2 regions of the Flavobacterium mesophilum genome follow, and region 1 is predicted to be linked to the other one. Evidence: riboswitches for the same ligand, from Rfam matches in the RefSeq annotation. Region 1 holds a riboswitch; the other holds the start of a gene.

Region 1 (5,661 bases):
GCATTACACGCAGGACACGATGTTACTAAAAACGCAGGAACTAGAGCAGTGCCAATTTACCAAACTTCTTCATACGTATTTAATAATGCAGATCATGCAGCCAATTTATTTGGTCTTGCCGAAGCTGGATTTATTTACACACGTCTAAATAATCCAACAAATGATGTTTTGGAACAACGACTTGCGGCGCTTGAAGGTGGCATTGGAGCAGTAGTAACAGCATCTGGTGCATCGGCAATTTCTACAACTTTATTAACTTTATTAAGAGCTGGCGATCATATCGTTGCTTCAAATAGTTTATACGGCGGAACTTACAATTTGCTAAGTGTGACTTTGCCACGATTAGGAATTACAACCACTTTTGTAGATCCTTCAAAACCAGAAAACTTCACTAAAGCTGCAAAAGAAAATACAAGAGCGTTTTTTGTAGAATCATTAGGAAACCCAAAACTTGATGTTTTGGACTTAAAAGGAATTTCGGCGGAAGCCAAAGCATTCAAAGTGCCGTTTATAGTAGATAATACAGTTGCGACACCTTATTTATTAAACCCAATTAAATATGGTGCCGATATTGTAATTCATTCCTTGACTAAATATATTGCCGGAAACGGAACTTCATTAGGTGGCGTTATTATCGATGCCGGAAATTTTGATTGGGCAAACGGGAAATTCCCTGAATTTACAGAGCCTTCTGCCGGATATCACGGATTAGTTTATCATGAAGCCCTTGGAAATGACGCTTTTATTGCAAAAGCAAGAATTGAAGGATTGCGTGATTTTGGGGCAGCCTTGAGTCCGTTTAACGCTTTCCAGATTATTCAGGGATTAGAAACTTTGCCAATCCGAATTAAGAAACACAGCGAAAATGCTTTGGCCTTGGCTGAATGGCTTGAAAAACAAGATGAGGTTGTTTGGGTAAATTATCCAGGATTGAAATCAAGCAAATACCATGATTTAGCTAAACAATATTTGCCAGAAGGACAAAGCGGGATTATCACTTTTGGATTAAAAGGCGGATTTGATGCAGCGAAAAAAGTAGTTGACAAAACTAAATTATTCTCATTGTTAGCCAATATCGGTGATACAAAATCATTAATCATACATCCAGCAAGTACGACGCACCAACAATTGTCTGAGGCGGATCAATTAGCAACTGGAGTTTCTAAAGATTTGATCCGACTTTCTGTTGGAATCGAAGATATTGAAGATTTAATTGCTGATTTGCAAACTGTTTTCGAAAGCATTACGCAAGCGCAGTACAGTATCAATAAAAATTAGGTTTTTTTGTTTTTTGTTTGAAAAATTGCCTTTAGCGGTGTGGTGCCGCTAAGGGTGATTTTTTATGAATAAAACCACTATAAAATTTTTAAACCATATAAGGAATATAAGTCCATTTAAAGTGGACGCTCAAATTTGGAGGATTTACTTGGACGCATTGCTTGCGTCGTTATTGCGCATCTTTACTAAAATGAACTTATATTACTTATATGGTAAAAAACAAAAAATGCGAGAAATTATGTCAAAGCTTAAAATAAATATTATTCTTTTTGGGATTGGGAACATCGGAAGCACTTTAATCAATCAGATTATTGAAAGTCAAGAGTTTTTTCTGCAAAGCAAAAATGTCGATTTTCATTTTCCAATAATAACCAATTCAACAGTTGCTTTTTTTGAGAAGGAAGGTGTTGGGTATTCGTGGGAAACCAATTTTAGAGAATTGGCCGTTCCTTTTAGAGTCGAAGATATTGTTCAATTTGCAAAAGAAAATGAATTTGAGAATTTGATTGCTGTTGACGCGACAGCTAGTGATGAACTCATTGGTCATTATAATACGCTGATTGAAAACGGATTCAATATTGTGGCAGTAAATAAAAAAGCCAACACGCTTCCAATTGATCTTTATAAAAAGCTTAGAGAAAATCTAAAAAAGTACGACAAGGAATTTTTGTATGAAACTTCAGTTGATACCGGATTTCCGGTTTTGCAGACTTTAAGAGATTTGTATTATTCGGGCGAAAAAATCACGAAGATCAGGGGTGTTTTTTCAGATCATCTGAGTTATGTGTTCAATAGATATTCTGCAGAAGAAAATTCTTTTTCAGCTATTTTGAAAGATGCCAGCCTTCTCGGATTGATGCGTTCTACTTTTAAAGAAGACTTGTCAGGAAATGATACCGCTCGAAAATTATTGATTTTGACGCGCGAAATAGGAAGAGAGTTCGAATTAGCCGATATAAAAATCAATCCTATTATAAAAGAAGAACATTTAGAGAAAAACGGAATATTAAATAAAGAGGCCATTGACAAATCATATAAAATTGCAAAAATCACTCAGGCCGAAAATCATGTGTTGCGATATGTAGGTGAATTTGATGTTGCGAAAAACAGGCTTGAGGTGAAATTGGTTTCAGAACCTATTACATCAGCAATTGGTCAGTTGAAAGGATCAGATAGCATTTTTGAAATTTATACGCAATCTTATACGAATGTTCCAATTGTAATACAAAGCGCATCACCTACAAAACAGGCAATTTCAAGAGGAATAATTGCAGATATTTTAAAAGTTGCTGAAAAAATTAAAAATAAGGAAGCAGTCTGGCTTTAAGTGGTTTTTCGATATTAGGAAAAAAGTTCTTTGAAAGATTGAAACAGAAAAAGTTAGTTAATTTTTGTAGGATAAAACTGTTGTTTTGTTGAAATGTGATTTTGTAAGATGTTTTTTGACGAGAAAAAGATGTTTTTTAACGTTTTTTTAGAAAAAATAAGCTTTTGTAACTTGGTTTATTCAAAAAAAAGTCGCAAATTTGTAAGACAAGTAAGGTATGTTAAAAACAGGCGCTTAATTGTTAAAAAATAAATGACTATTTCCTTTTAGATCTTAATCAAATCTAAAAGTTTATTAAAGAAAAGTAAATGCAAGATTTTATTAAAATAGAATTCAAATCACAGATGAATAAGTCCCTACAGATGAACAAGATGTTTAACGTCGCACGTATTTGTGTATGCGTCTGTTGATACTAAAAGTATATATAAGTTTCTATAAAAACTTAAACCCTTTTGGTATTAAAAATCCAAAAGGGTTTTTTTATTCATTTTGATTACCATAACACAGATTTAAAGAAAAAGTAAAGATTATAAAACGCAAACTAACTTAAACTTAAATATCATGAGCACATTAAACTACTTAAGAAAAAAGATTTCAACTTTCAAAAGCATCAAAAATGAAAGAAACAATCCGCCTCCAACAAATGAGTTGATCCACCCAAGTTTCGGAATCACGGAGACAGATAAAAAAGAAGTGAGAAAAGAACCAAATTCTTTATTATTCTTGATGTATTCAAAAGAAAATGAAACGCTTTTTATCTAAATCAAAAAGCATCATAAAATAGGGTAAAACCCGCTTAATTTTACTGGGCAGTTTGTTCGGTAATTTTTTGCGTATAATAAATTCTGATTTAAGTATGTTTAAGAAATTATAGAATCAGTTTCGATAAAATTTGCTTGTTTAAGAAATTAGTAGTTAATTTGCACCTTTAAGTTCAAAAACGTATTGAAAATGTTATAAAGAAAGGAGGAGGGATTAGACCCGATGAATCCTTAGCAACCCTTCGTTAATTCGAAGAAGGTGCTGCATTCTACCACGCCCAAACGTGGAAAGATAACAACAAGAATTTTTCTAGTTTCAAACTCTAGACTTTCTTTCTAATATTTCCACATACAAATCAATAATAAAAAGATTTGAAATTGGAAAATATACCCAATCCTATTATAATTCAAGATTTCATCACAGAAAGTGGTGCAATATTTTCATTATTACCGTTAAGTTTTACGCTTTCTGGCTTGCCTTTGCATACAGCGCCAATTGTTTTGGTCAATCATGCTTTGACAGGAAATGCGCAAGTAACTGGCGAAAACGGATGGTGGAATGATTTGATTGGCGACGGAAAAACAATTGACACCAACAAATACACCGTTTTAGCATTTAATGTTCCAGGAAACGGAAATGATTCATTTCTAATCGATAATTATCAGGATTTTACAACCAGAGATGTTGCACGCATTTTTATCAAAGGTTTAAAAGCGTTAAACGTTGAAAAAGTATTTGCAGTAATCGGCGGTTCTGTTGGTGGCGGAATTGCTTGGGAAATCTTGGCATTGGAACCAAACATCACAGAACATTTAATTCCGATTGCAACCGACTGGAAATCGACCGACTGGATGATTGCAAATTGTTACCTGCAGGAACAAATTCTGAACAATTCATCCCGACCAATTGAGGATGCCAGAATTCATGCGATGCTTTGTTATCGATCTCCTGAATCATTCAAAGAAAAATTTCAGCGAACCATCAATCAAGATCTTTTGATTTTTAATATCGAAAGTTGGCTCGCACACCACGGAAAAAAATTGCAACAAAGATTTCAATTGGCATCCTACAAATTGATGAACCAATTGCTCAAAACCATAGACATTACTCGAAATAGTGAGGATTTTGAAACCTTAATGTCTAAAACGCCGGCATCGATTCATATTATCGGAATCAATTCGGATTTGTTTTTTACGCCAAAAGAAAACCTGGAAACGTATCAGGAATTAAAAAGGTTTAAAGACAATGTTTTTTACAGCGAGATTGATTCGGTTCACGGACATGACGCTTTTTTAATCGAGTACAAACAATTAGATCATTTACTTGCCGATATTTTTAAGGCAGAAACAATAGCAAAATAAAAATGAAAGTATTAAAATTTGGAGGTAAATCGTTATCGAATGGAGAAGGACTTAACAAAGTCGTTTCAATCATTTCAGACAAAGTAAATCAAGGCGAGCAAATTGCCGTAGTTGTTTCTGCACGCGGTAACGCGACAGATGAATTAGAAGATATTTTAAGAATTGCCGCTAAAAACGGAAATTATAAGCCATTATTGGAAAGTTTCAAAGCGTATCAAACTTCAGATTATCCAGAAGTTGATTTGTCTGAAGAATTCAATATTTTGGATAAACTTTTTGAAGGAGTGAGCCTTATTGGCGATTACAGCAGTAAAATTAAAGATCAGATTCTGTCGAAAGGTGAATTGCTTTCGGCTAAATTATTGACTGCGATTTTGATCGAAAAAGGAATTCCTGCGAATTTTGTTGATACAAGAGAATTATTAAAAACTGATTCGAAATTTGGTGATGCGCAACCTTTGGAACAACTTTCAAAGAAAAACGTAATCAATTATTTCAAGCTTCATAATGGAGAAACGGTGAATATCGTTACAGGTTTCATTGGTTCAAACAACAATAACGACACTACAACTTTAGGAAGAAACGGAAGTAATTATACGGCTTCGTTAATTGCGAATTATTTAAATGCTGAAGAGCTTCAAAATTTTACGCACGTTGACGGAATTTACACAGCGAACCCTGATCTAGTTGCTGATGCTAAAAAAATCGAATATTTGTCGTTTAATGAGGCGAATGAGTTGGCAAATTTTGGTGCAACAATTCTGCATGCAAAAACGATTATTCCATTATTGGAGAAAAACATTCCGCTTCGTATTTTAAATACATTCAATCACGAAAATCACGGAACTTTAATTACGTCAAATTCTCAAAAAGAAGGAATTAAAACACTTTCTGTTTTAGAAGATGTTTCTTTAGTAAATCTTGAAGGACGCG
Region 2 (5,661 bases), on a different contig from region 1:
GAACAAAAAGATGGTGTTGTCATCAATATTGGGACACCCTTGGTAAATCACGGTTTGGGCGGATGGCCGGCTTCAGCACCAGTTTCGAGCAAAGGCGCAATTCATGCACTTACAATTCAATTGGCGGCTGAATTTGGGAAACAAAATATTCGCGTAAACACTGTCGCTCCTGGCGTAATCAGAACGCCAATGCACGGTGATAAAGTTGACGCAAACGGAGGTCTGCATTTACTAAACCGAGTTGGAGAAATTGACGATGTTGCCGAAATGGTTTATACTGTTGCTAAAAGCAATTTCATTACCGGCACAATCATCAATGTTGACGGTGGAAAAGGAGCAGGACACAACTTAAATTAAAATGAAACCTATTTTATTAATTGCTTTTATGCTCTGGACTTTTCAGGGCATAAAAGCTCAAAATACAATTAAAATGGAAAATCAAGCCGAAATTGCTGCTATTAAAGATGCAGTTGAGAATTATTATTTTAAAGGAATTTACGAAGGCGATGTGATGCTTTTGGGAAGTATATTTTATCCGGGAAGCTTTATTTTTGGAGATGTGAAAGGGCAACCTTATTTTAAAACTGCTGATCTTTACTTAGATGGAGTGAAAAACAGACAAAGTCCGAAAGATTCAGGAAAACCTTTTAAAGGCGAAGTATTAAATATAAAAGTCGTAAATTCAATCGCCATTGCAGAAGTTAGTCTGAAAATGTACGATTTTAATTATCGGGATTTTTTATCTTTCCATAAAGTAAATGGAAAATGGCTTATCGTCAACAAAATGTTGACTGACTTAAGTGAATAATTTTAAATTTTAAGTGATGTGGTACAATACAAAAGCATCGGAATTGTTAGGAATTCAGTACCCGATTTTGCAAGGGCCATTTGGCGGAAATCTTTCAACACCAGAACTAACCGCGGCAGTTTCTAATGCTGGCGGTTTGGGCGGTTATGGCGCATATACGATGAGTCCGCAGGAAATTTATGAAGCAGATAAACAAATAAAAGCCTTAACCAGCAAACCGTATAACTTAAATCTTTGGGTTTCGGATTCGGATATGGATCCAAACGGAATTACAGATGGACAATATGATAAAGCAAAAGAGCTATTCAAGCCTTATTTTGATGAAGCGGGAATTCCGTTGCCAGAAAAACCAGCGCCGTTTCAATCCCGATTTGAAAATCAATTGCAAGTGCTTCTAGATATTCGTCCGAAAGTTTTCAGTTTTATGTTTGGAACACTTTCTCCGGATGTTTTGGAACAATGCAAGAAACTTGGAATTGTAACCGTTGGTGCGGCAACAACTTTAGATGAAGCTATTTATTTAGAAAATTCAGGTGTTGATATGATTATCGCTTCTGGATTTGAAGCGGGCGGGCACCGGCCTTCTTTTTTGGCTTCTGCCGAATCATCAGTAACGGGAACTTTTGTTTTATTGCAATTAATCAGAGAAAAAGTAAAGGTTCCGGTTATTGCAGCAGGAGGAATTGCAAATGGCAAGGGAATTGCCGGAGCATTAGCTTTAGGAGCGAGCGCCGTTCAGATCGGAACTGCATTTTTAGCCACTGAAGAATCAAACGCATTGCCGATCCATAGAGAAATGTTATTTTCAGAAGGATCAAAATACACCACTTTATCGCGCGCTTATACTGGAAGGCTAGGGCGTGGTATTTCAAGCCGAATTGCAAAAGAAATTTTAGGAAAAGAAGCATCAGTGTTGCCATTTCCATTACAAACTACTTTTATGTCTCATTTACGAAAAGCGACTTTAGAACAAAAAAAATGGGATATGATACTTTTTTGGGGAGGCCAAATTTCGCCAATTTTAAAGCATAGAAGAGCAGGGGAGTTGATGCATTCTTTAATTGAAGAAACTACAACGTATTTTGACGAATTGAAGAAATAATTACTTAATAATGCTATTCTTGAAGATTAAGTAGAACTCATTTCAGTATCGAAATGAGTTTTTTTTGTGGGTTCCTAGTAAGTTTTAATCTTAAAAAACAAACATTTAAAGGTTTTTAAAATGTTGTTTTTAAGATGGTTATTTCATTCTTTAAAAAATAATTCAAAAAAATCAATTTAAAACTATACTAATTCGGTAGAATTAATATATATTTGTAACGCAGAAAACATCTGCAATGATACTTATCCAGAAAGACTGAGGGAGTAGGCCCAATGATGTCTTAGCAACCTGTTGCTAAATAAGGTGCTAAATCCTTCCCGCCTTGCGGGACAGATAAGGAAGATTTCCAAAGTGAATCTGAGTAAGGTCATCAATATTAAAATTTATTTTTTCAAAAATGAAAACCAAGTCAGTTGCTTCTCGAACTTATTCAGATCGTTTGAATTTATTCTTTCCAGAAAATAACGTTATGGTTTTCCGAATGCGACCACGTTAGATTTTCTTCTTTTTCAATTCTTTAAAATTATATAAAAAGGACTTTGAAATAAAGTCTAGGAGAATTCTATTGCCCAATTTTAAGTAAAAAATCACATTTAAAAACAAAACATATTAATCACTAAAAATTAAATTACCATGAAAAAAATACTATTAGGCTTAGCGTTCTGCTTTGGAATCGTCCAAACTCAGGCACAAGAAAACAATTTGCAATTAAAAGGAACTGTTGTTGATACGGTTGCGCAATATGTATATCTGCAAAAATTTCACAATAAGATGTTTACCACAATTGATTCGGCAAAAGTGAAAGATGGGAATTTCAGTTTTAAAACCAAAGTTAAAACCCCAGAATTATACGGATTAAGCGTGAATACTGCCAGTTCTCCATTGTATGTTTTTCTTGAAAAAGAGCCTATTACGGTAAAATTGAGTCCGAAGAAATATTATTCTACTTCAGTTGTAACAGGTTCAGCTTCTCAAGATTTATTTGAAACGTACAAAAAGAGCAACGATATAGAAATCAGCAAATTCATTACGTCAAACCCTAAATCTATAGTTGCAGCTTATGTTTTGTACAGAAACTGGTCATATCGATTGACTCCAGAACAAATCACACAAAACATTGCTTTATTGGATAAAAGCCTTCACACGACTTCTTATGTGAAAGAACTAAAAGATCTTGCTGTTGTGTTGGATGGACTAGCAGTTGGAAAAAAAGCTCCTGATTTTACTGCCAATAATCCAGAAGGAAAGCCAGTTCGTCTTTATGAAAATTTGAAAGGCTATACACTAGTTGATTTTTGGGCTTCTTGGTGTGGACCTTGCCGAAGAGAAAATCCAAATATTGTGGCGGCGTATAAGGAATTTCATGATAAAGGATTCAATATTATTGGAATTTCATTGGATAAAAAGAAAGAAAACTGGGTTAAGGGAATTCAGGATGATAATTTAACCTGGACACACGTTTCTGATTTGCTTTTTTGGAATAGTGCCGTTGCTAAATTATACGGTGTACGTGCAATTCCAGGAAATTATTTAGTGGATTCAAAAGGAATTATCGTTGCTAAAAACCTGCATGGAGAAGAATTGCAAGCGACATTAAAAAAGCTTTTGGAAAATAAAATCTGATCATCTAAAAGAATTGAAATTAAGAATACAATCGTTAATTAAAAAATGACAAGGAAATGAATGCTATTGAGCCAACAACAAAACCAACAGAGCCTGAATGTTACTTTTCTAAATTTAGAGAAAACACACTAGGAGTTGAACATACTTTCGAATCGGTTTACGGAGAACAGAATCTGATTTATGCAGATTGGGTTGCCAGCGGAAGATTATACGTCCCGATTGAAGATATTATGCTCAATAAAGTTGGTCCGATGATTGCCAATACGCATTCGCTTTCAAGTCAAACAGGAAAAGCTTCCACTTTTGCATATCAGCGCGCTCGAGAGATTATTAAAAAAGCAGTAAATGCTCATGATTCAGATGTTTTGGTAGCAACTGGAAGTGGCATGACTGCTGCTTTGTCCAAACTGCAGCGTATTATGAAGTTGAGAAATAATTCTGAAAATGAAGCAGACAAACCTGTCGTTTTTATTACGCACATGGAGCATCATTCGAATCAGGTTTCATGGTACGAAACGAATGCGGATGTTGTGATTTTGCCTCCAGACGAAAACAATTTGGTTGATCCTAAAATCCTTTTAGAAGAAATAAAAAAATATTCTGATAGAAGTTTGAAAATTGGTTCGTTTACCGCTTGTTCTAACGTTACTGGAATTATAACGCCTTATCACGAATTGGCTAAAATAATGCATCAAAACGGCGGATTATGCTTTGTAGATTTTGCAGCTTCGGCGCCTTATGTAAAGATTGATATGCATCCAAAAGATCCAGAACAACATTTAGATGCTATTTTCTTTTCGCCACATAAATTTTTGGGAGGTCCAGGAACTTCTGGAATTTTGGTTTTTAATGAACAACTTTATAAATCTGATTTTCCTGATAATCCAGGAGGAGGAAATGTAAAATGGACGAATCCGCTAGGGAAGTATTGCTACAGTGATGCGATAGAAGTAAAGGAAGATGGCGGAACTCCGGGATTTTTGCAAGTTATTCGAACGGCTTTAGCTTTGGAGCTAAAAGAAAAAATGGGAGTCGAAAACATCGCCAAAAGAGAAAAAGAATTATTGGATATCTGTTTTTCGAGACTTCAAAAAATACAAGGATTGTCTATTTTGGGCGATTTAAAAAGCAAACGAATAGGCTGTGTTTCGTTTGTGATTGAAGATATTCACTATAATTTGATTGTGAGGCTTTTAAATGACCGTTTCGGAATTCAGGTTCGCGGTGGCTGGTCGTGCGCGAGTACGTATGCGCACTATCTTTTTAATATCGACGAAAAGCGATCAAAAGCCATTACAAATGAGTTGCTTCAGAAAAACCAAACCAATAAGCCGGGTTGGGTTCGTTTGTCGCTTCATCCGATAATGACAAATGATGAACTGCTGTTTGTTTGCAATGCGATTCATCAAGTGGCTTCCAATTACAAAAAATGGCAAAAAGATTATGAATATAATGCAGCAACAAATGAATTTGAAAATCCTAGAATTCAAGATACAATTGCTCGAGAAGTGAATGAATGGTTTGTTTTAGATTAGAAATTTGATCCTGTTTCGATTTTGATTTAAAGAATGTTTCACGCAGATTTTTGTTGATTTAAGCAGATTAGCACAGATTTGTTTTTTAACTCAAAATGCAAAATTTATTTTCTTTCAGGTTTAGTAAAAAATCTATTTGAATCTGCTGAAATCTGTAAAATCTGCGTGAAATCTTAATACATAGTATTATGAAAAAATCAGATGGGTTTCGTGCTGATAGTTTTGAAGAAATCAAATTAATCTATTATTTTGATAGGGTAATAAAAGTTTTTGTGTTTTTTGTATTAAAATTGGAAATTAGTGTTTAAATTTGCAACCGAAATGAAGAAAAATAACCGCAATATGAAGAATTATTACAACAGCAACATGATGTGCTGTAATGTTGTAATGCAATTCATTGAGCTGGCTTCTCTATAAAATGATATTATTTATTTCGAAAAAGCCTTTCATGAACCGTTGAAAGGCTTTTTGTTTTTAACCTTGATTATAAAATGATTGAATTAAAAAATGTAACCAAAACTTTTCACCAGAAAGACAGGATTGTTACTGCTCTTTCTGATGTGTCGTTACACGTTCCACCAGGGAAAATTTTT

What was found. A riboswitch is a leader RNA that binds a small molecule or an ion and turns the genes downstream of it on or off. The one in region 1 is predicted to bind S-adenosylmethionine.
Region 2: it holds a riboswitch for S-adenosylmethionine, as region 1 does, so the genes downstream of both, AAYQ19_RS00775 (redoxin domain-containing protein) here and AAYQ19_RS09775 (alpha/beta fold hydrolase) in region 1, are expected to answer to the same signal.

What each region holds. Positions count from the first base shown of each region.
Region 1 covers NZ_JBCPXZ010000003.1:189,041-194,701, reverse strand. Annotated here, with positions in the region: gene AAYQ19_RS09790 (O-acetylhomoserine aminocarboxypropyltransferase/cysteine synthase family protein) at 1-1,278, shown strand, start outside; gene AAYQ19_RS09785 (homoserine dehydrogenase family protein) at 1,517-2,605, shown strand; gene AAYQ19_RS09780 (hypothetical protein) at 3,167-3,367, shown strand; SAM riboswitch class I at 3,557-3,665, shown strand; gene AAYQ19_RS09775 (alpha/beta fold hydrolase) at 3,745-4,728, shown strand; gene thrA (bifunctional aspartate kinase/homoserine dehydrogenase I) at 4,731-5,661, shown strand, end outside.
Region 2 covers NZ_JBCPXZ010000001.1:203,490-209,150, reverse strand. Annotated here, with positions in the region: gene AAYQ19_RS00790 (SDR family NAD(P)-dependent oxidoreductase) at 1-357, shown strand, start outside; gene AAYQ19_RS00785 (nuclear transport factor 2 family protein) at 359-808, shown strand; gene AAYQ19_RS00780 (NAD(P)H-dependent flavin oxidoreductase) at 825-1,910, shown strand; SAM riboswitch class I at 2,150-2,250, shown strand; gene AAYQ19_RS00775 (redoxin domain-containing protein) at 2,544-3,533, shown strand; gene AAYQ19_RS00770 (aminotransferase class V-fold PLP-dependent enzyme) at 3,590-5,068, shown strand; gene metN (methionine ABC transporter ATP-binding protein MetN) at 5,560-5,661, shown strand, end outside.